DNA from 2 places in the Xenorhabdus doucetiae genome. Region 2 is predicted to be linked to the other one. Evidence: riboswitches for the same ligand, from Rfam matches in the RefSeq annotation. Region 2 holds a riboswitch; the other holds the start of a gene.
What was found. A riboswitch is a leader RNA that binds a small molecule or an ion and turns the genes downstream of it on or off. The one in region 2 is predicted to bind thiamine pyrophosphate.
Positions count from the first base shown of each region.

Region 1: linked by a shared signal. The riboswitch ahead of thiB (thiamine ABC transporter substrate binding subunit) and the one ahead of thiC (phosphomethylpyrimidine synthase ThiC) in region 2 are both predicted to bind thiamine pyrophosphate.

Region 1 is NZ_FO704550.1:3,570,233-3,580,186, forward strand. Features, by position in the region: gene ptsP (phosphoenolpyruvate--protein phosphotransferase) at 1-1,843, opposite strand, end outside; gene rppH (RNA pyrophosphohydrolase) at 1,853-2,383, opposite strand; TPP riboswitch at 2,500-2,604, shown strand; gene thiB (thiamine ABC transporter substrate binding subunit) at 2,754-3,773, shown strand; gene thiP (thiamine/thiamine pyrophosphate ABC transporter permease ThiP) at 3,749-5,353, shown strand; gene thiQ (thiamine ABC transporter ATP-binding protein ThiQ) at 5,346-6,047, shown strand; gene XDD1_RS15590 (tetratricopeptide repeat protein) at 6,232-7,572, shown strand; gene XDD1_RS15595 (SEL1-like repeat protein) at 7,606-8,763, shown strand; gene XDD1_RS15600 (ArnT family glycosyltransferase) at 8,900-9,954, opposite strand, start outside.
Region 2 is NZ_FO704550.1:3,822,399-3,832,352, forward strand. Features, by position in the region: gene nudC (NAD(+) diphosphatase) at 1-737, opposite strand, end outside; TPP riboswitch at 913-1,037, shown strand; gene thiC (phosphomethylpyrimidine synthase ThiC) at 1,164-3,140, shown strand; gene thiE (thiamine phosphate synthase) at 3,124-3,828, shown strand; gene XDD1_RS16720 (HesA/MoeB/ThiF family protein) at 3,822-4,607, shown strand; gene thiS (sulfur carrier protein ThiS) at 4,604-4,804, shown strand; gene XDD1_RS16730 (thiazole synthase) at 4,809-5,576, shown strand; gene thiH (2-iminoacetate synthase ThiH) at 5,573-6,709, shown strand; gene nudI (nucleoside triphosphatase NudI) at 6,754-7,179, opposite strand; gene hxpB (hexitol phosphatase HxpB) at 7,518-8,159, shown strand; gene XDD1_RS16750 (IS630 family transposase) at 8,278-9,321, shown strand; gene XDD1_RS16755 (DUF1349 domain-containing protein) at 9,399-9,954, opposite strand, start outside.

The DNA of each region.
Region 1 (9,954 bases), 250 kb from region 2:
CAAAATCAATCCGTTGCTTTAATTGAGGCAGCAAAAAAAGCGTAGAGGGAACTTCAAGCATCATGCCAATTTGGGGCATGGTAATGGTATCGGCTAATGCCTGCTCTACTTCAGCTTTCGCTCGCTCAATCAATTTGCGAACTTCATCAATTTCTTCAATACTGGTCACCATCGGCAAGAGTATTTTTAAATTGCCCGTCTGTGCATTGGCTTTTAGCATCGCCCGAAGCTGGATCAGGAATATTTCCGGTTGATCGAGTGTAATGCGAATTCCCCGCCATCCCAGACAAGGATTTTCTTCATGGATAGGCATATAGGGAAGTTGTTTGTCAGCACCAATATCCAATGTTCTCAACGTTACTGGCTTATCAGGAAAAAGTTCCAGCATCTCTTGGTAGCGATTTTTCTGCTCATCTTCTGATGGAAAACCGCTGTGCAGCATAAAAGGGATTTCTGTGCGGTACAGCCCAATGCCATCAATACTGTCTTCTATCTGCTGTTCATGTTTCAAATTCAGGCCAGCGTTGAGCTGCACCAGAATGCGTTCGCCGCTTTTTAACCGCGCTTGCTTTTGCTGTTCACATTCCGCCAGCTTGCTGAGAACTTGTTCTTCCTCAATGATTTGTTGGTATTCCTGAGCAACCAGTGGTTCTGGTTCAATTAAAATCTCTCCGCGATAACCATCAAGGATAAGCGTCCGGTTGTGTAGTAGCGCAGGCTGGATATCCGCCCCCATGATAGCGGGAATGCCCATCGCCCGAACCAGTATGGCAGAATGGGAGTGAGTTGCGCCATCTCGCACAATCACGCCAACCAATTGATCTTGCGGCAATTCAGCCAACAGATTAGCACTGAGTTCATCAGCAACCAGAATAAAGCGCTGCGGCCATTGCCTTGTTCCCGTGAAAGCATCATTCAGATGGAACAGTACCCGTTGACCCAGCGCCCGCAGATCCGATGCCCTCTCCCGCATGTAAGGATCTTGCAGGCTGGCAAACTGTTCGGCATATTTTTCAATCACCGTTTTAACCGCCCATTCCGCCACAAAACCGTTATCGACAGAATAAAACAGATCTTGTTTGAGTTGAGGGTCATTTAATAGATGAGAATAGAGATCAAAAATCGCGGCGCTTTCTTTTTGTGAACTGGCGGTAAAACGCTTACTGATACGGCGGCATTCCGCGGTGGCTTCTTCGAGGGCAGACGTCAGCCTTGAACGTTCCGCCTGATAATCCAATGTTAATGCTTGCGTGACTTGTTCCAGCAACGGTTGTGAGCAATCTCGCCATCCCTGCGCCATCACAATACCGTTAGAAATAGCGAGCGCCTTAATGCGGGTCTGACGATACCGGCCGAATACTCCTTTTGCTTGCGCCTGAGAGAGAACGGCAGCAAGCTGCATCGCCAATGTCACCATGAAGGATTCTTCACTTTCATTAAATAAGCGTCTTTCATGCTGTTGGACAACTAATATTCCCTGCAATTGGCGACGATAAATAATCGGGACACCTAAAAAAGCCCGCAGGTTTTCTTCTTTCACTTGGGGAATATATTTAAAACTAGGGTGGTCACGCACATCAGCGAGGTTAATTAATTCAGACAAACGCCCAACTTGACCCACAACGCCTTCATCAAAGGCCAGACTGACTGCTTTCCCTTTCGGTTTGCTTAACCCTTTAGTCGCCATCAGGTAATAACATTGCCGCTGGTGATCGGCCAAATAGATAGAGCAAACATCCGTGTTCATTGCCAGACAGGTTTCATTGACCAATAGCTCAAGCGCTTCAGATAAATTAGCTGCCATCGCAACCTTTTCGACAATTTCCCGTAAGCGCATGAGCATAGCAATGACCTAGCTTCTTCTACGACGATGTAAATAAGGTGAAGGTAATAATGAAGCAGGTTCCTGCGCTGACATCACAATAGAAGAGAATTCTTTCATCACGCGGCGATAGACATCTCGTTTAAAAGAAACGACTTGTCGGACAGGATACCAGTAACTGACCCAACGCCAACCATCAAACTCCGGCGTTTTACTGCGCTGCACATTAATATCTGCTTCATTACATAACAATTGCAATAAAAACCAACGTTGCTTTTGCCCAATACAAACGGGCTTTGTATCCCAACGCACCAAACGCTTGGGTAATTTGTAACGCAACCAGCTCCGGGTCGAGGCGAGAACCCGTACATCTTTGCGATTTAAACCAACTTCTTCGAACAACTCGCGATACATCGCTTGTTCTGGTGATTCCCCCGGATTGATACCCCCTTGAGGAAACTGCCAGGAATGCTGCCCATAACGGCGGGCCCACAAAACCTGCCCTTGGCGATTACAAATTACAATTCCTACATTCGGGCGGTAGCCATCATCATCGATCACCAGACTACCTCTCGGTATAACAAATTTAAAAAGATAGCTAATTGTTTCACACTCATCCCAAGCGGTAAACCTCTATGATTAGACTTTGCAGACGCAACCGAAGTCTCTACAATACCGCTATCTCAACGGGGTGCGGCTGTCATAAAACAGTATTGCTGAGAACAAACCCGTCGAACCTGAACCGGTTAGTACCGTCGTAGGGATTTGAGACGCTAATCATTGATATAACAGATGTCATTTTCATTTAGCACCTTCTCAGATCCTTTGCTGTCTACTACTGACAAACATTAATTATTAATGTTTATAACCATCAATATTATTAACTATTGATGTTGCAACCGTTAATCCGTTGCAACGACAGGAGAGCAAAGTGTTTAAGAAATTATTTTCCCGTTTTATGACTATCGCTATCGGTCTGCTGTCTATTTCTGCCAGTCTCTTTGCTCAGACAGCTCAGGCGAAACCAACACTGACCGTTTACACTTATGATTCCTTTGCCTCTGAATGGGGGCCGGGGCCTGCCATCAAAAAAGCCTTCGAAGCAGAGTGTGGCTGTGAACTAAAACTGGTTGCGTTGGAAGACGGGGTATCTTTGTTGAACCGTTTGCGGATGGAAGGCCAAAAGACACCGGCAGATATTATACTGGGGTTAGATAACAATCTGATCCAAGCCGCGCAACAAACTGGGTTATTCACATCGAGTCAGGTTGATACCTCAAAACTGACATTACCCATCACATGGAACAATACGACATTTATTCCGTATGATTACGGTTATTTTGCCTTTATTTACAACAAAAACACCCTGCCTCATCCCCCAAAAAGTATGGATGAATTAATCAATAGCCGCCAGAATTGGAAAATTATTTATCAAGATCCCCGTACCAGCACGCCGGGACTGGGGTTATTGCTCTGGATACAGGAGCTTTATGGCGACAAGGCCGCACAGGAGTGGCAGAAAGTAGCCAAAAAGACACTCACCGTCACTAAGGGCTGGAGTGAAGCCTATGGCCTGTTTCTGAAAGGTGAAGGGGATATGGTACTGAGCTATACCACGTCACCCGGCTATCACATTATGTCAGAGAAAAAAGATAATTATGCCGCTGCCCTTTTCAAGGAAGGACACTACTTGCAGATTGAAGTGGCGGCTCAGGTGGCCTCCAGCAAACAGCCGGAACTGGCGCAAAAGTTCATGAAATTCATGATCTCACCGGCATTTCAGCAAGTTCTTCCAACCACGCAATGGATGTATCCCGTGATTGATATTCCTTTGCCGGATGTTTTCAGGCAACTTCCTGTTCCTGAGAAATCGCTGCAATTTAACGCAGATGATGTGGCAAAACACCGTACAAAATGGATCCGTACATGGCAAAGCGCTGTAAGCCGTTAATCGCGGGTTGGTTATTGCCGGGGATCATTGCCTCCGGCCTGTTAGTGATTGTTGCCCTGTCAGCATTTGGAACGCTGTGGTTCAATGCGCCGGAAAGCCATTGGCAGGCGTTCTTGAGTGACAGCTATCTCTGGCATGTCATTCGATTCACGTTCTGGCAGGCATTTCTTTCTGCCGTCTTCTCGGTCACACCGGCGATTTTTCTGGCACGGGCACTTTACCGACGCCATTTTCCCGGAAAAAGGCTATTTCTGCGCTTATGCGCCATGACTTTGATCCTGCCTGTTTTGGTGGCGCTGTTCGGGCTTCTCACCGTGTATGGTCAGACCGGCTGGCTGGCCAATCTTTGCCAATGGCTGGGCATGGAATATCGGTTTACACCTTACGGGCTGCAAGGCATTTTGCTGGCACATATTTTCTTTAATCTACCGATGGCAACACGGTTATTGCTGCAATCTCTGGAAAATATTGCCATTGAGCAGCGGCAACTTGCCGCCCAGCTTGGTATGAACGAATGGCAGCATTTTCGTTTTATCGAATGGCCTTATCTGCGCCGCCAAATTTTACCGACCGGTGCCCTGATTTTCATGCTGTGCTTTGCCAGTTTTGCTACCGTGCTTGCACTGGGTGGTGGCCCTGCCGCAACCACGATCGAACTGGCGATTTATCAGGCGCTCAGTTACGACTACGATCTGGGTCACGCCGCCCTGCTTGCCTTGATCCAACTTTTTTGCTGCCTCGGTCTGGTACTTCTCAGCCAAAAACTTAAAGGGGCACTTTCCGTGGGTTACGGGCATCAACAACAGTGGCGTAATCCACAGGATTCATGGCTGAGAAAATTATCTGATGGTTTACTGATTGGCGTCGCGTTACTGCTGTTGCTTCCCCCTTTATTGGCAGTCATCGTTGATGGCCTGAACCGTGATATTGTTGTTGTCTTAAGCCAACCAGCTTTATGGCAAGCCCTGAAAACCTCCATTATCATTGCGTTGGGTGCGGGATTATTGTGTGTCATCCTGACCATGATGTTGCTCTGGAGCAGCCGCGAATTACGTTTGCGTCATTCCCCCCTCTGGGGACAAGCAATGGAAACCAGCGGATTGTTGATCCTTGCCATGCCGGGCATTGTGCTTGCGACCGGCTTTTTTCTCCTGCTGAACACCACTATTGGCCTACCCCAATCACCTTACGGGTTGATTATTCTGACCAACGCCTTGATGGCGATCCCTTACGCGCTAAAAGTATTGGAAAATCCCATGCGTGATTTGGCCGTGCGTTACAACCCCTTATGCCATTCCCTCAATATTCAGGGCATTCACCGTTTATGCTGGATCGAGCTTAAGGCATTAAAAATGTCCTTGGCACAAGCACTGGCTTTCGCCTGTGTCTTATCGATTGGTGATTTTGGTGTGGTCGCGTTATTTGGCAACGAAGATTTCCGTACCCTGCCTTATTACCTTTATCAACAAATTGGCGCCTATCGCAGTCAGGATGGTGCCGTGACCGCATTCCTGCTGCTGCTACTCTGTTTTATATTATTCACTGTGATTGAACGCCTGCCGAGCCGAAGCCATGATTAAACTTGAAAATATCACTTACACTTATGAACACCTTGCCATGTATTTTAATGTCAGCGTAAAGGCCGGAGAACGTATTGCGATCCTCGGCCCAAGCGGGGCGGGTAAAAGCACATTGTTAAGTTTAATGGCCGGTTTTCAGTTTCCAGAACAAGGTAATATCTGGCTGGATAGCGAAAATCATACGAATACCCCACCTTCCAAACGCCCTGTTTCGATGCTGTTTCAGGAAAATAACCTGTTTTCCCATCTGACCATTGCGCAAAATATTGGTTTGGGATTGCACCCCGGATTGCGGTTAAGCACCGGGCAAAAGAAAACGCTGCAACAGATTGCCGCTCAGGTATCACTGGAGGCGTGTTTATCTCGCCTGCCGGCTCAACTTTCTGGCGGGCAGCGCCAACGGGCGGCACTGGCGCGTTGCTTAGTCCGCCACCAGCCGATTTTATTGCTGGATGAACCCTTTTCAGCCCTTGATCCCGCTTTGCGTAATGAAATGCTGGAATTGCTCGATCAGATATGCAATGAGCGACAAATGACTTTACTGATGGTGTCTCACAATCTTCACGATGCCGCGAAAATCGCCCCGCGTTCCCTGCTGATTGTGGATGGAAAAATTCATTATGATGGAGAAACGAAGAAGCTGGTGAATGGCGAGGTGGATGAGGCGGGGGTTTTGGGGATAACAGCTTTTTAAGACAAAGAACCATACATGTCTATAAAGAATAGCTTCATTTGATAACCAGAATAAGGAAATAAAACTTCTGTTTATTACAGTACTGAATAGCCTGTATATCATTTCCAACCAATATAATTTTTGCTAATGTTTTGCGTTATTCTTTTTCCACCGATTGCACCTATAAAAAATAGGGAATAACAATATGGAACGACTAACGCCAGTCTGTTTTTTTCTTACCCTCGGTCTTTTGACAACAGCATGTACTCCAAATGATCCCTGCCAAATAGATGAAACTTCCTTTTCTGCTTGCTTAAAATTAGCCAATCAAGGCGATGCTAAAGCGCAATATAAAACAGGAAAACTGTATGAGACAGGATTAGGGGTAGAACAAAACTATCAAGAGGCATTCAAATGGTATACCCATGCTGCCAATCAAAATAATGCCGATGCACAAGCTAACCTTGGTGAATTTTATCAGGAAGGGCTAGGTGTAGAGAAAGACTATCAAAAAGCCATTGCGTGGTATAAAAAATCAGTGGAACAAGGTCATGCTGATGTTCAAACTAAATTGAACAGACTCTATAAAGCAGAGGCCGAAAGATATCTCCTGCTAGCCAAACAGGGGGATATTGCTGCACAAAATCATCTTGGTGATCTCTATTACTATGGATCAGGTGTAACACAAGATTATGAAAAAGCAGCTGAATGGTATAGTTCGGCAGCTAAACAAGGGGATATCGGTGCACAAGCTAACATTGGTTATCTCTATAGTAAGGGATTGGGTGTAACGCAAGACTATAAAGAAGCAGCCAAATGGTATACCAAAGCGGCTAAACAAGGTGATTACACTGCACAATATAATATGGGATATCTTTCTTTGAATGGCTTAGGCGTTATTCAAGATAATGAAGAAGCTATCAAATGGTATACCCTGGCAGCTAACCAAGGAGACATAGATGCGCAGCTTGAGCTTGCCGCTTTTTATTACAATGGCATCGATGGAATAAAAAATTATACCGAATCCGCCAAATGGTATATCAAAGCCGCTGAACAGGGGAATGCTTACGCACAATATATGCTGGGACGTTTCTATGATGTTGGGCAAGGTGTAACGCAAGACTATAAAGAAGCCATCCAATGGTATACCCAAGCCGCTAATCAAGGAAACGAAGGTGCTCAAACTAATCTTGGCTATATCTATAGTGAAGGATTAGGTGTTCAAAAAAATAGTGCAGTGGCAATGAAATGGTTTTTAAAAGCAGCAGAACAAGGATCCGCTACAGCAGCAAATAATATTGCTGCACATTATCTGGATGGAGATGGTGTAAAAAGAGACGCTAAAAAAGCGATAGAGTGGTTGACTAAATCAGCAGAACTAGGTGAAGGAATAGCTCAACGAAATCTAGGCATGATTTATGAGCGAGGGGAAATTGTCCCACAGGATTATGAAAAAGCCCTTGAATGGTATAAAAAAGCCGCTGATAACGGTGCGAGTGATGTTGTATTGAAAGTGGAAGAACTGACTAAAAAACTCCATAAGTAATGGAACATTCCCGCTAAAATAAGGAATAGATATATGAGACGCTTATTATCACACTGTTTTTTTCTCAGTTTCGGCCTGTTAGCCTCTGCATGTACGCCAAATGATCCTTGCAAAATAGATGAACAATCATTTTCTGTTTGCCTAAAATTAGCCACAGAAGGTGATACTACGGCGCAATATAAAACGGGCAGACTGTATGAGAAAGGATTAGGTATCCAACAAGACTACAGAGAAGCTATCAAATGGTATACCCAAGCAGCTAAACAAGGGAATACAAATGCTCAATCTTTCCTTGCATCTCTTTATAATCACGGCTTAGGTATACAACAAAACTATCAAGAAGCAGTGGTTTGGTATACCAAAGCAGCTAAACAAGGAAATGCCTATTCACAGGCGTCCCTTTGCTATCTCTATATAACAGGGAAAGGTGTAACACAAGATTATCAAGAAGCATTAAAATGGTGCACTAAAGCCGCTCGACAAAGAGTGGATTCTGCGCAAGCCAATATGGGATACCTCTATTTTAATGGATTAAGCGTAGAGCAAAATTATAAGGAAGCCATCAAATGGTACACCAAAGCCGCTGAGCAGGGATATATCCGCTCACAAAATAGACTTGGAGATATTTATAGTGAGGGACTAAGGGTACCTCAAAACTACTCCGAAGCTGTCAAATGGTATACCAAAGCGGCTGAACAAGGGGACAGTAGTGCGCAGGCTAAACTAAGTCTTTTCTACGCTAAAGGGTTAGGTGTAGAACAAAATTATCAAACAGCGATCGAATGGAGTACACAATCAGCCAATCAGGGGAATGCCGATGGGCAAAATATCTTAGGATTTCTCTACATGGAAGGCTTAGGCGTGACAAAAGATGGTTCCGTTGCGATGAAGTGGTTTTTGAAAGCCGCATCTCAAGGTTATCCTACGGCACAAAATAATGTTGGTCAGCTTTATTGGTATGGAAATGGTGTAAAAAAAGATCATCTCAAAGCGATGAAATGGTTTCTTAAAGCGGCAGCTCAAAATGATGGTTATGCCCAGAGAAATTTGGCAATGATTTATGAACTTGGTCAAGTTGTACCGCAAGATTATGCAAAAGCACTCGAATTGTACCAAAAAGCTGCTGATAAAGGCGTTGATAATCTGGAAATGAAAGTAAAGGAATTAAAAGAGAAACTTAATCGTTCATGAACACCCTATTTACAAATTTATAATAATCACAATCTTATAAAATAAGTTTTCATCATAGTGATACACTCAAAATTATGAAAATTCCTTACTCCTCGCGCTGCGAGGGGTAAGGAAATAGGCTACGATTTTAAAATCGTTATATATCACCCAACCCAATCTTCTTATAAACCACCAAATTCTCCCGATCCCGGTGTGCCCGGTGCCCATGCCAATATAATTCCATCCCTTCAGGCGCTGGCGCTATCTCTTCGGATAAGACAATCAACCAATCACATTTTTCAGGCGCTTCAAACGTATTCTGTTGTTGATGCAGGACATGAGCAAAATAATAAAGCATCGGCGCTTCGGATTCGCCAATATTGTACGATGCCATACAGTGATGATCTTGATATACCCCCGCCAGCGTCTGTTTTAAATCAAGAAACGTTTCTTTATACCCTTTGGTGTAATCAATCCAGCCAACAAATAACGTAAAGACTAATCCCCAGACTGTAGCAATCCCCAAAACCCAATTTTGGGCAGCGCGTAAGGCCGGCGATTTAGCAAGGAGCCAGCTTTTCGCTATCCATATCGCCGTGATCAAGGCAGCAATAGCCACAATCAATCCCGAGAAATTCATCTGATAACTCATTGGCAACCATCGGCTAAACGGCATTAACCAATGTTTATAATCAGTGGAAAGAGATAAAAAATAACAAATCCATAAAAAGATAATCAGCCCAGACCAAAATAGGGAAGAAAATATGGTGAAATATTTATAGATGATCTTAGGCAGTTTAATAAAGCTCTCTGTCGCCAAGATTGCCATTGGGGCAATAAAAGGCAGTAAATATAATGCACGGCCAGAGGCCGAGATTTGCAATAACACCACACCTAATACAACAAATGCAGCACAAAGGAAATAATGTTCGTCTGACAGAATTTTAATTGGGTTCATCAAGATAAAGATAAAAGCCAATATTCCCGCTGGCAAGGCAAACAACAGCACGGCCTCAGGGATCATGGTCGGATTCCCCCTTGCGCCGAGATCTTCAACCGAAAAACCGAAAAAGCGACCGATATTGTTATCCCAAAGCCAGATTTTAAATAAATCAGGATGTTCAATAAATAACATCACTGGCCACGGCAGGATGAAAACCAGTGCAATAATTCCTGATAATAACGCACTGAGCCAATATTGTTTGGTTCGGC
Region 2 (9,954 bases):
ATTAAACGGCGGGCAATCGTATCCGGGGGCGGGATCAAGGGCAGGTTATCATAACGGTGCCAATCGGCACTGATAAGCTCAACGGGGTCAATATTGATTTCGCCGCTCTCATAATCAGCCAGAAAGCCTGTCATCAATGAATTGGGAAAAGGCCACGGTTGGGAAGCGACATAACGCAGGTTTCGGATTTTAATGCCGCTCTCTTCCATCACTTCACGATGCACCGCCTCCTCCAGCGTTTCCCCCACTTCAACAAACCCGGCCAGTACAGTATGGACGCCATTGCGGTGGCGCTGATGCTGTGCCAGCAAAATATGGTCATCGCGGCGAATGCCGACAATAATGCTGGGGGCAATTTGTGGATAGTAACGTTCATGGCAATGGTTGCACAAACAGGCCCATTCATGCTGGCTATGCTGCATCTTATGACCGCAGTAACCACAATAATGATGTGAACGATAAAACTCAGCCAGTTGGGCACCCCGCCCGACCAATTGAAATAACTGAGCATCCCGATCAGCAATTAAACGGGGAGAGGCCATATCTGACGCCATTTTCTGCCGAACCAACCAGACGGTTTCGCCCAACCACTCGCCGATCGGTTGCGCCAGATAGCCTTGCAATGACCACTGATCCGCCGTGCCCAAAGGTAACTCTCCTTGTGGCAGCCAAACCCGATTTTCAAGACTGACAATCCACCAGCCGCGTTCTGTACCTACCAATTTTTGTTGCATCATTTGTCCCATCATGAGTTATGTGATTATTCCCATACTATTATGCCCAGAATCCATCTACCCAGAATCAACACAAGCAAAGCATACGCCTTTTTATCTTATTTCGTCTGCAAAATACCCTGTCCCAAAAGCAGTTTTAGGTTGTAGTTTTCATAATCCCCTTTATACTTTGGGGTGTTTTTTCTTGTCGGAGTGCCTAGCGTTCAACGTATATCACGATGAACACAGGCTGAGACCGTTTATTCGGGATCCGCAGAACCTGATCGGGCTAATACCCGCGAAGGGAACAAGAGTAATCACCCCGCTGCCAGTATCAGTAAAATACCCGCCAGCACCAACTATTACTCCCTGCGAGCTCCAGACAAGCAATTTTCTCAACTTAAGCCTGATCAACTATGCGACAGGCGATAACACAGTCAGGAATTTGCTATGTCTAAGTCCAACGATATCGTTATTTCCAATGCCATGATTCCAACGGCGGATATTTCACCAAAAGCGCATCCAGCCAGGCCGCGCAAGGCCCAGAGAGATGCCGCACAAGCGTTTATCAACACCATCCAAGGCGTCACTTTTCCCAACTCAAAACGCATTTACCTTGAAGGTTCACGTCAAGATATTCAGGTTCCCCTACGTGAGATCCAACTTTCTCCCACATTAACGGGCGGCACAAAAGAGCAGCCCCAATTTGCAGAAAACGAGCCTGTTCCCGTTTATGACACGTCCGGCCCTTATGGTGATCCGGCTGCCGTACTGGATGTCACAAAAGGCTTACATAAACTTCGCCAACCGTGGATTGATGAGCGCAATGATACTGAACCGGTTTCCGTCCTCAGTTCCGATTTCACCCAACAACGCCTTGCCGATGCCGGATTGGATCACCTGCGCTTTCATCATCGCCCACATCCATTGAGCGCTAAACCGGACAAGTGTGTGACCCAATTGCACTATGCGCGCCAGGGGATCATCACACCGGAAATGGAATTTATCGCCCTGCGTGAAAATATGGGACGCGAGCGCATTCGCAGTGACGTCTTGCGCCAGCAACATGCCGGGCAAAATTTTGGTGCCAACTTACCGGAAAACATCACCCCCGAATTTGTCCGCCAAGAAGTTGCCGCCGGTCGCGCGATTATTCCCGCCAACATTAATCATCCTGAATCCGAGCCGATGATTATTGGCCGCAATTTCTTGGTGAAAGTGAATGCCAATATCGGTAACTCCTCCGTGACGTCGTCCATTGAAGAAGAGGTGGAAAAATTAATTTGGTCTACCCGCTGGGGCGCAGATACCGTGATGGATCTCTCCACCGGACGTTACATTCACGAAACCCGCGAATGGATACTGCGCAACAGCCCGGTTCCCATTGGCACCGTACCGATCTATCAAGCGCTGGAAAAAGTGAACGGCATCGCGGAAAACCTGACTTGGGAGATGTTCCGCGATACTTTGCTGGAACAGGCCGAGCAAGGGGTGGATTATTTCACGATCCATGCCGGCGTGCTGCTGCGTTACGTGCCGATGACCGCCAGGCGTCTGACCGGCATTGTCTCCCGTGGTGGCTCAATTATGGCGAAATGGTGCCTGTCCCATCATCAGGAAAATTTCCTCTACACGCATTTCCGCGAAATCTGTGAACTTTGTGCCGCCTATGACGTTTCCCTCTCTTTGGGGGATGGATTGCGTCCCGGCTCCATTCAGGATGCCAATGACGAAGCGCAATTTGCCGAACTGCATACGCTCGGTGAACTGACCCAAATCGCATGGGAATACGATGTCCAAGTCATGATCGAAGGGCCGGGGCATATCCCCATGCAGCTTATCCGCCGCAATATGACCGAAGAACTGGAACATTGCCACGAAGCCCCCTTTTATACCTTAGGGCCACTGACGACCGATATCGCGCCGGGTTATGACCATTTCACCTCCGGCATCGGCGCTGCCATGATTGGCTGGTTTGGCTGTGCCATGCTCTGTTATGTCACCCCGAAAGAGCACCTTGGTTTGCCGAATAAAGAAGATGTCAAACAAGGGCTGATCACTTACAAAATCGCGGCCCATGCGGCTGATCTGGCCAAAGGCCATCCCGGTGCACAAATCCGTGACAATGCCATGTCGAAAGCACGTTTTGAATTCCGTTGGGAAGATCAATTCAATCTGGCGCTTGATCCTGACACCGCCCGCGCTTATCACGATGAGGCCTTACCGCAGGAATCCGGCAAAGTCGCCCACTTCTGTTCCATGTGCGGGCCAAAATTCTGCTCAATGAAAATTACCCAAGATGTGCGTGACTACGCGGCCAAACTGGAGCAGGAAGCGGGCATGGAACAGATGTCAGAAGCCTTTCGTTCCCATGGCAGCGAGCTTTATCACAGTGCAGAGGAGGTGGCGCATGAAAAATCAGCCTGACATCTCAATGTGCCTCCCCGCCCCTTTTGCCCCGACAGAACATCGGTTGGGGCTTTATCCGGTGGTGGACTCCCTGACATGGATTGAGCGGTTACTGGAAGCCGGTGTCCGCACCCTGCAACTGCGCATCAAAGACCAAACGGACGAACAGGTCGAGAAGGAGATTCAGTCCGCCATTGCCCTCGGCCGCCAATATCACGCCCGCGTGTTCATCAACGATTATTGGCGTCTGGCGATCAAGCACCAAGCCTACGGCGTTCATTTGGGGCAGGAAGATCTGGCTAGCGCCGATCTCAATGCCATCCAACAGGCCGGATTGCGGCTGGGCATTTCTACCCATGATCAAGTAGAGTTAGCGCGGGCAAAATCCCTGCGCCCCTCTTATATCGCACTTGGGCATATTTTCCCCACCACCACGAAAAAAATGCCCTCATCACCACAGGGGCTTGACGCCCTGAAACAGCAAGTGGCGAGCACAGCGGAATATCCCACCGTCGCCATTGGCGGCATTTCGCTGGAGCGGGTGCCGGATGTGGTGGCAACGGGCGTGGGTGGCGTGGCACTGGTCAGTGCGATTACACAAGCGCAAGACTGGCGACAGGCAACGGCCAGATTACTTTATTTGGTTGAAGGGAAAATAGCTGAAGGAAAAATCGCTGAAGAACAGGATCGGGGGCTTTTATGTTAAACGATCAGGAATTTATGCGTTACAGCCGCCAATTACTGCTGGAAGATATTGGCCCCGAAGGGCAGGAGAAATTAAAAGCCGGCAAGGTGCTGATTATCGGCCTTGGCGGATTAGGCTCACCGGCAGCGCTTTATCTCGCGGCGGCAGGGGTGGGAAACCTGTATCTGGCCGATGATGACGAGTTGCATATCTCAAACCTGCAACGCCAGATCCTCTATCGCACCCGCGATATTCCGGCCAACAAAGCCCAATTAGCGGCAAAACAATTGGTTGAACTGAACCCGCAAATCAATATCACGGTGCTAACTGCGCGGCAAGATCGTGAGTCGTTGATGGATGTTATCAGTCAAGTCGATCTGGTGCTGGATTGCTGCGATAATATGGCAACCCGCCATGCCATCAATGCCGCCTGTATTGCCGAAAACAAACCCCTGATCAGCGGCAGTGCCGTCGGCTTTAGTGGGCAATTGCTGGTCTTGACTCCCCCTTACCAACACGGTTGCTATGCTTGTCTCTATCCCCATCAGGAAGAACCTCAGCGCAATTGCCGGACCGCCGGGATCTTAGGCCCTATCGTTGGGGTGATCGGGACATTGCAATCCTTGGAAGCCATAAAAATGCTGGCGGGTCTTCCTTCTTCCTTAAACGGCAAACTCCGGTTGTTTGATGGCAGACAACAAAGCTGGAGCACCTTACAGCTTGCCCGTTCCCCGCAGTGCCCCGTTTGTGGCGTTATCAGACAACCCGATAAAAAACGGTCAGGAAGAGAGGTCGCATGAACATTATCGTCAACGATCAACCCATGGCATTGAGTGCGCCCATGACCGTGCAACAATGGCTGGAACACATAGAACACACTCAGTCAGGCACGGCTTTGGCTATTAATCAAACCATTATCCCGCGCTCAGAGTGGCATACCCATCAGATTAATGACGGGGATACGATTTTGCTGTTTCAGGCGATTGCAGGAGGTTAATTTTATGTTGAAAATTGCAGATGTTACCTTCCAATCCCGCCTGTTTACAGGAACAGGCAAATTTGCCCATGCCGGATTAATGATTGATGCGATCCGCGCTTCCGGCAGCCAACTGGTCACCATGGCAATGAAACGCCTCGATCTTCACGGCCATGACGATGGGATTCTCGCCCCCCTGCAACAGTTGGGCGTCAAACTACTGCCCAATACGTCCGGGGCCAAAACCGCAGAGGAAGCCATCTTCGCCGCTCACCTCGCACGGGAAGCGTTAGGGACGAACTGGATTAAGTTAGAGATCCATCCCGATGTCAAATACCTGCTGCCCGATCCCGTTGAGACATTGAAGGGCGCAGAACAACTGGTCAAAGAGGGATTTATTGTTCTGCCCTATTGTGGCGCTGATCCTGTCCTGTGCCGCCGGTTGGAAGAGGTCGGCTGTGCTGCGGTGATGCCATTGGGGGCGCCCATCGGCTCCAATAAGGGGTTACTGACACGTGATTTTCTGCAAATCATCATCGAGCAAGCCAACGTGCCCGTGGTAGTGGATGCCGGGATCGGCGCACCCAGCCATGCGCTGGCAGCCATCGAAATGGGTGCGGATGCGGTGCTGGTCAATACCGCCATCGCCGTTGCCCGCAATCCGGTGAAAATGGCTCAGGCATTCAAAACCGCCATTGAAGCCGGCGAACTTTCCCATCAAGCGGGCGTGGCAAGCCCCAAATCCTATGCTGAGGCGTCCAGCCCGCTGACCGATTTTCTGGGGGTGCTATGACAAACACGACACCAAACCGCACATTTCGCCAGCGCTGGCAACAACTGGATTGGGATGACATCACACTGCGCATCAACAGCAAGACATCACAGGACATTGAACACGCACTCAACCGCGATCGCTTGACGCTGGATGACTTTATGGCCCTGCTCTCCCCTGCTGCACTGCCTTATCTTGAGCCACTCGCCCAACGTGCACACCAGCTCACTCGCCAGCGTTTTGGCAATACGGTGGGATTTTTTATCCCACTCTACCTTTCCAATCTGTGTGCCAACGATTGTACTTATTGTGGTTTCTCCATGAGTAATCACATTAAGCGCAAGACGCTCAATGAACAGGAGATTGAAGCCGAATGTCTCGCGCTGAAAAAACGGGGGTTTGAGCATATTTTGCTGGTCACCGGGGAACACCAAAACAAAGTCGGCATGGACTATTTTCGTCGCTGTCTTCCCCTGATCCACCGCCATTTCAGTTCGGTTTCAATGGAAGTCCAGCCACTGGCGCAAGAAGAATACGCTGAACTGAAAACACTGGGATTGGATGGTGTGATGGTCTATCAGGAAACCTACCATCAACCCAGTTATCAACTGCATCATTTGAAAGGCAAAAAGCAGGATTTCCACTGGCGGCTGGAAACACCGGAGCGCCTTGGGCGAGCGGGCATTGACAAGATTGGGCTAGGCGCTTTAATTGGGCTGTCCCACCATTGGCGCACCGATTGTTATATGGTGGCTGAACACCTCTTTTTCCTGCAAAAACAGTTCTGGAAGAGTCGTTACTCCATCTCTTTTCCGCGCCTGCGCCCCTGTGCCGGCGGTATAGAACCGGCTTCTTTAATGAATGAAGCCGAACTGGTACAACTGATTTGTGCATTCCGCCTGCTGGCACCGGATGTCGAGCTTTCCCTTTCCACCCGTGAATCCCCGTTCTTCCGTGATCACGTTGTCCCGCTCGCTATCAACAACATCAGTGCCGGTTCAAAAACCCAACCCGGCGGTTATGCGGATGGACATCACGAGCTGGAACAATTCGTGCCCCACGATAATCGCCCGGTTTTTCAGGTCGCCGAAGCCCTAATCAAATCCGGCTTGCAACCCGTCTGGAAGGATTGGGATCACTATTTGGGTCGATAGAGCTTAAAGTGCACACTATGACAGGGATGATTTGACAGAATTTGTCAGATTACCCCTTTCTTGGTAAAGGTAACCCGTGTCGCTTCATTCAAATCCATGTCTTTCATGGCTTCAGATGACACCCAAGCAATTTCCTGAAATTCCTCGTTGAACGTAATGTCTCGGTTAGCACTGAGACAATCAAAGATGAGGTAAATCATGTAAATTTCTTCGGTGGTGCCATCCGAATACGTTTTAACCCGGACATCATCACGAAAAGCCCAAGGTTTCACCTCTGTTATTTCCAGGGCTTCACCCAGTTCTTCCCTGATCTCTCGTCTCAGTGCCTCTTCCATCGTTTCGCCGGGTTCCATTCCTCCGCCGGACAGCGCCCACTGACCCGGAAATACACCGCGATCAGAAGCCATTTTACAAAGCAGGTATTCCCCATTATTTTGAATGATGGGACAAACAATCATTCTCTGACGCATATCACCTCCGCAGCATACTTATTTTGTTGATCACTGTAGCAGAAAATGCGTCAATCTTATCTGGATTTTGACAAATTATAATTTTGTTCAATTGTGATCCATATCACTATAATAAACTCCGTGATTAAATAGTGTTTCAAAATAATAGAAGTCAATCTTATCCCGCACCACGCGCAGGATAAGGTTGCAAGCTCTCTCTATTATGCAAACCTATTTACGTTCGAAATAACGAATTAAATTTCTTAATAATTATCAAGTTTGGCGTATAATCACACTGATTTAGATGAAAATATCCAAGATGGAATCATAAGCATAACCTTGCGTAAATAAAGAGGGTAATGATGAAAGCAGTTATTTTCGATATGGATGGTGTATTGATAGACTCTGAACCATTATGGAAAAAATCAGGCATGCTAATTTTAAATCATTATGGTGTTCCCATCACTTATGATGAAATGCTTAAAATGATAGGGATACCTGTATCAGGCATGATAGATAGAGCATGTCAACTTTATAATAAAAATGACTTAGATAAATCTAAAATTGAAAAAGATTTTTTCAATAAAGGGGTTGAATTAATTCTTACAGAAAAACCACTGATGGATGGTGTGGTTGAATGTTTAGAACTATTAGTCAAGAAAGATATTAAAATTGGAATTGCCTCTGCTTCGCCATTACCCTTTTTATTAAAAATAGTCGAACAATGTGGTATCGCTGATTATTTTGACTATATATCTTCAGCAGCAGATATGCCATATAATAAACCACACCCAATGGTTTATCTCAATGCCGCTGAAAAACTAAATGTTTCACCTAAAGAATGCCTAGGAATAGAAGATTCCAAAATCGGCATGATTTCAGTTAAAGCCGCTTCGATGAAATGCGTAGTTATACCGAATAAGATTGAATATGATTATTCCTATTGGGATGCTTCTGACTGGAAAATAAAAAAACTACAGGAATTGGAAAATATAATTTAATTGATTGATTACATATAAATAGGTTTTCAAAATAGTAGATCACTTGAAGGGAACTCAGTCCGATTTTCGCGATCTGATTAATCGCCAAATCAAAACAAATCCCAAAATGGACTGAGTCATGCCAATCATAACATCAATACCCCGAAATGAACGACGTCAAATGAAAAAAGCTATCCAGAAAACCCGGGATAAGAACTATGCACGTCGCCTCACCGCGCTCTTGATGTTGCATGAAGGGAGTACGGTTTCTCACGTTTCCAGAACGCTTCACTGTTCACGTTCTTCAGTTAATCGTTGGGTAAATTGGTTAACATTATACGGGTTGGAAGGGCTTAAAAGCCTCCCTGCGGGAAGGCCTGCCATCTGGAATTTAGCCCCGCTTCTCTCCGTCATTTCTTTCTTATTACAGCACTCTCCACAACATCTTGGCTATCTCCGTTCACGATGGAGCCTTGAACTGATTACACTTAAAATCAATGAGATACTGAATATATCGCTCTCTCAAAGTACACTCTATCGCTACTTTTGTCGGGCGGGCATCGTTTGGCGAAGGGCGGCGCCAACCTTAAAATTACCTGACCCTGAGTATGATGAAAAAATGGCCAAAATCAGCGAGGCGTTATCCAATGCCTCAGGGAAACATCCTGTCTTATATGAGGATGAAGTGGACATCAACCTTAACCCGAAAATCGGTGCAGACTGGTGCTTCAAAGGACAGCAAAAGCGTGTTGTTACCCCCGGAAAGAACCAAAAACACTACCTTGCGGGTTGCCTCAATGCGAAAACGAAAGAAATCACGTATGTCGGTGGCTTGAGAAAGAACTCAGATTTATTTATCAAATTGTTAGATGAAATTAATCATCAATATACCAGTGCCAAGACAATCACGTTAATTTTAGATAACTATTGCATTCATAAGAGCCGGAAGGTCAGGGTTTGGCTGGCAAAAAATCCCCAATTTAACCTTCTCTTTTTACCGTCCTATTCCCCGTGGTTGAATAAAATTGAACGTCTATGGCAATCCTTGCATGAAACCGTGACACGAAACCACTGCTGCCAATTTATGTGGCAGTTGCTTCACCATGTCAAAATCTTCATGGAAACCGCTTCCTTACAACAGCAGAAACCGGGGATGAGAAAAATGGGTGTATCACAATTATGAAAACCTATTTATAAAACCTCTCATTATTTCATGTTTCTCTTTGGCTTAAGTTAGCCAAAGAGAACGAAATTTAATGACTAACTCAAATCATGCAGGTGTTTTTTCAATGATGACGTTAGTCTGAAATCTGAAAACCTCACCTGTAACCCTTCTCGCTCTGGTGAGCAGCACATCGCTCCGACAAAGATACGCTGATGATGACCAATCGTAAACGGGGACAATCTCAGTAACGGCCACGTCACGCCATCGGTGGAATACTGCAACCTGATCGCCCCGTCACTGTAGGTCAACCGGAGCCAAAACTTATCGGGATTACCGGGGAAAAGTCCCATCGCCCAGTCAGAACCCCCATTAGTCAATACACTGCCGATAGTGGCCTGCCCATCAGAATGTTCAATGCCGGCTTTTAACCAATGTTGCTCATCCACCAATAACATCACACCCGCCTGATCATATAACCGTTCAAACTGGCCTTCGATACAAAACTGGAAGGTAAAACCGTCTTCAAGTTCAAAATCATCAACATAGCCACCAAATACATGACCACTATGACGCTGAAACCCATACCATGTATCACGCCAGAAATCGGTTTTACTGTCCGTCGTGACATGAAGCTCATCCCCTTGACACCGC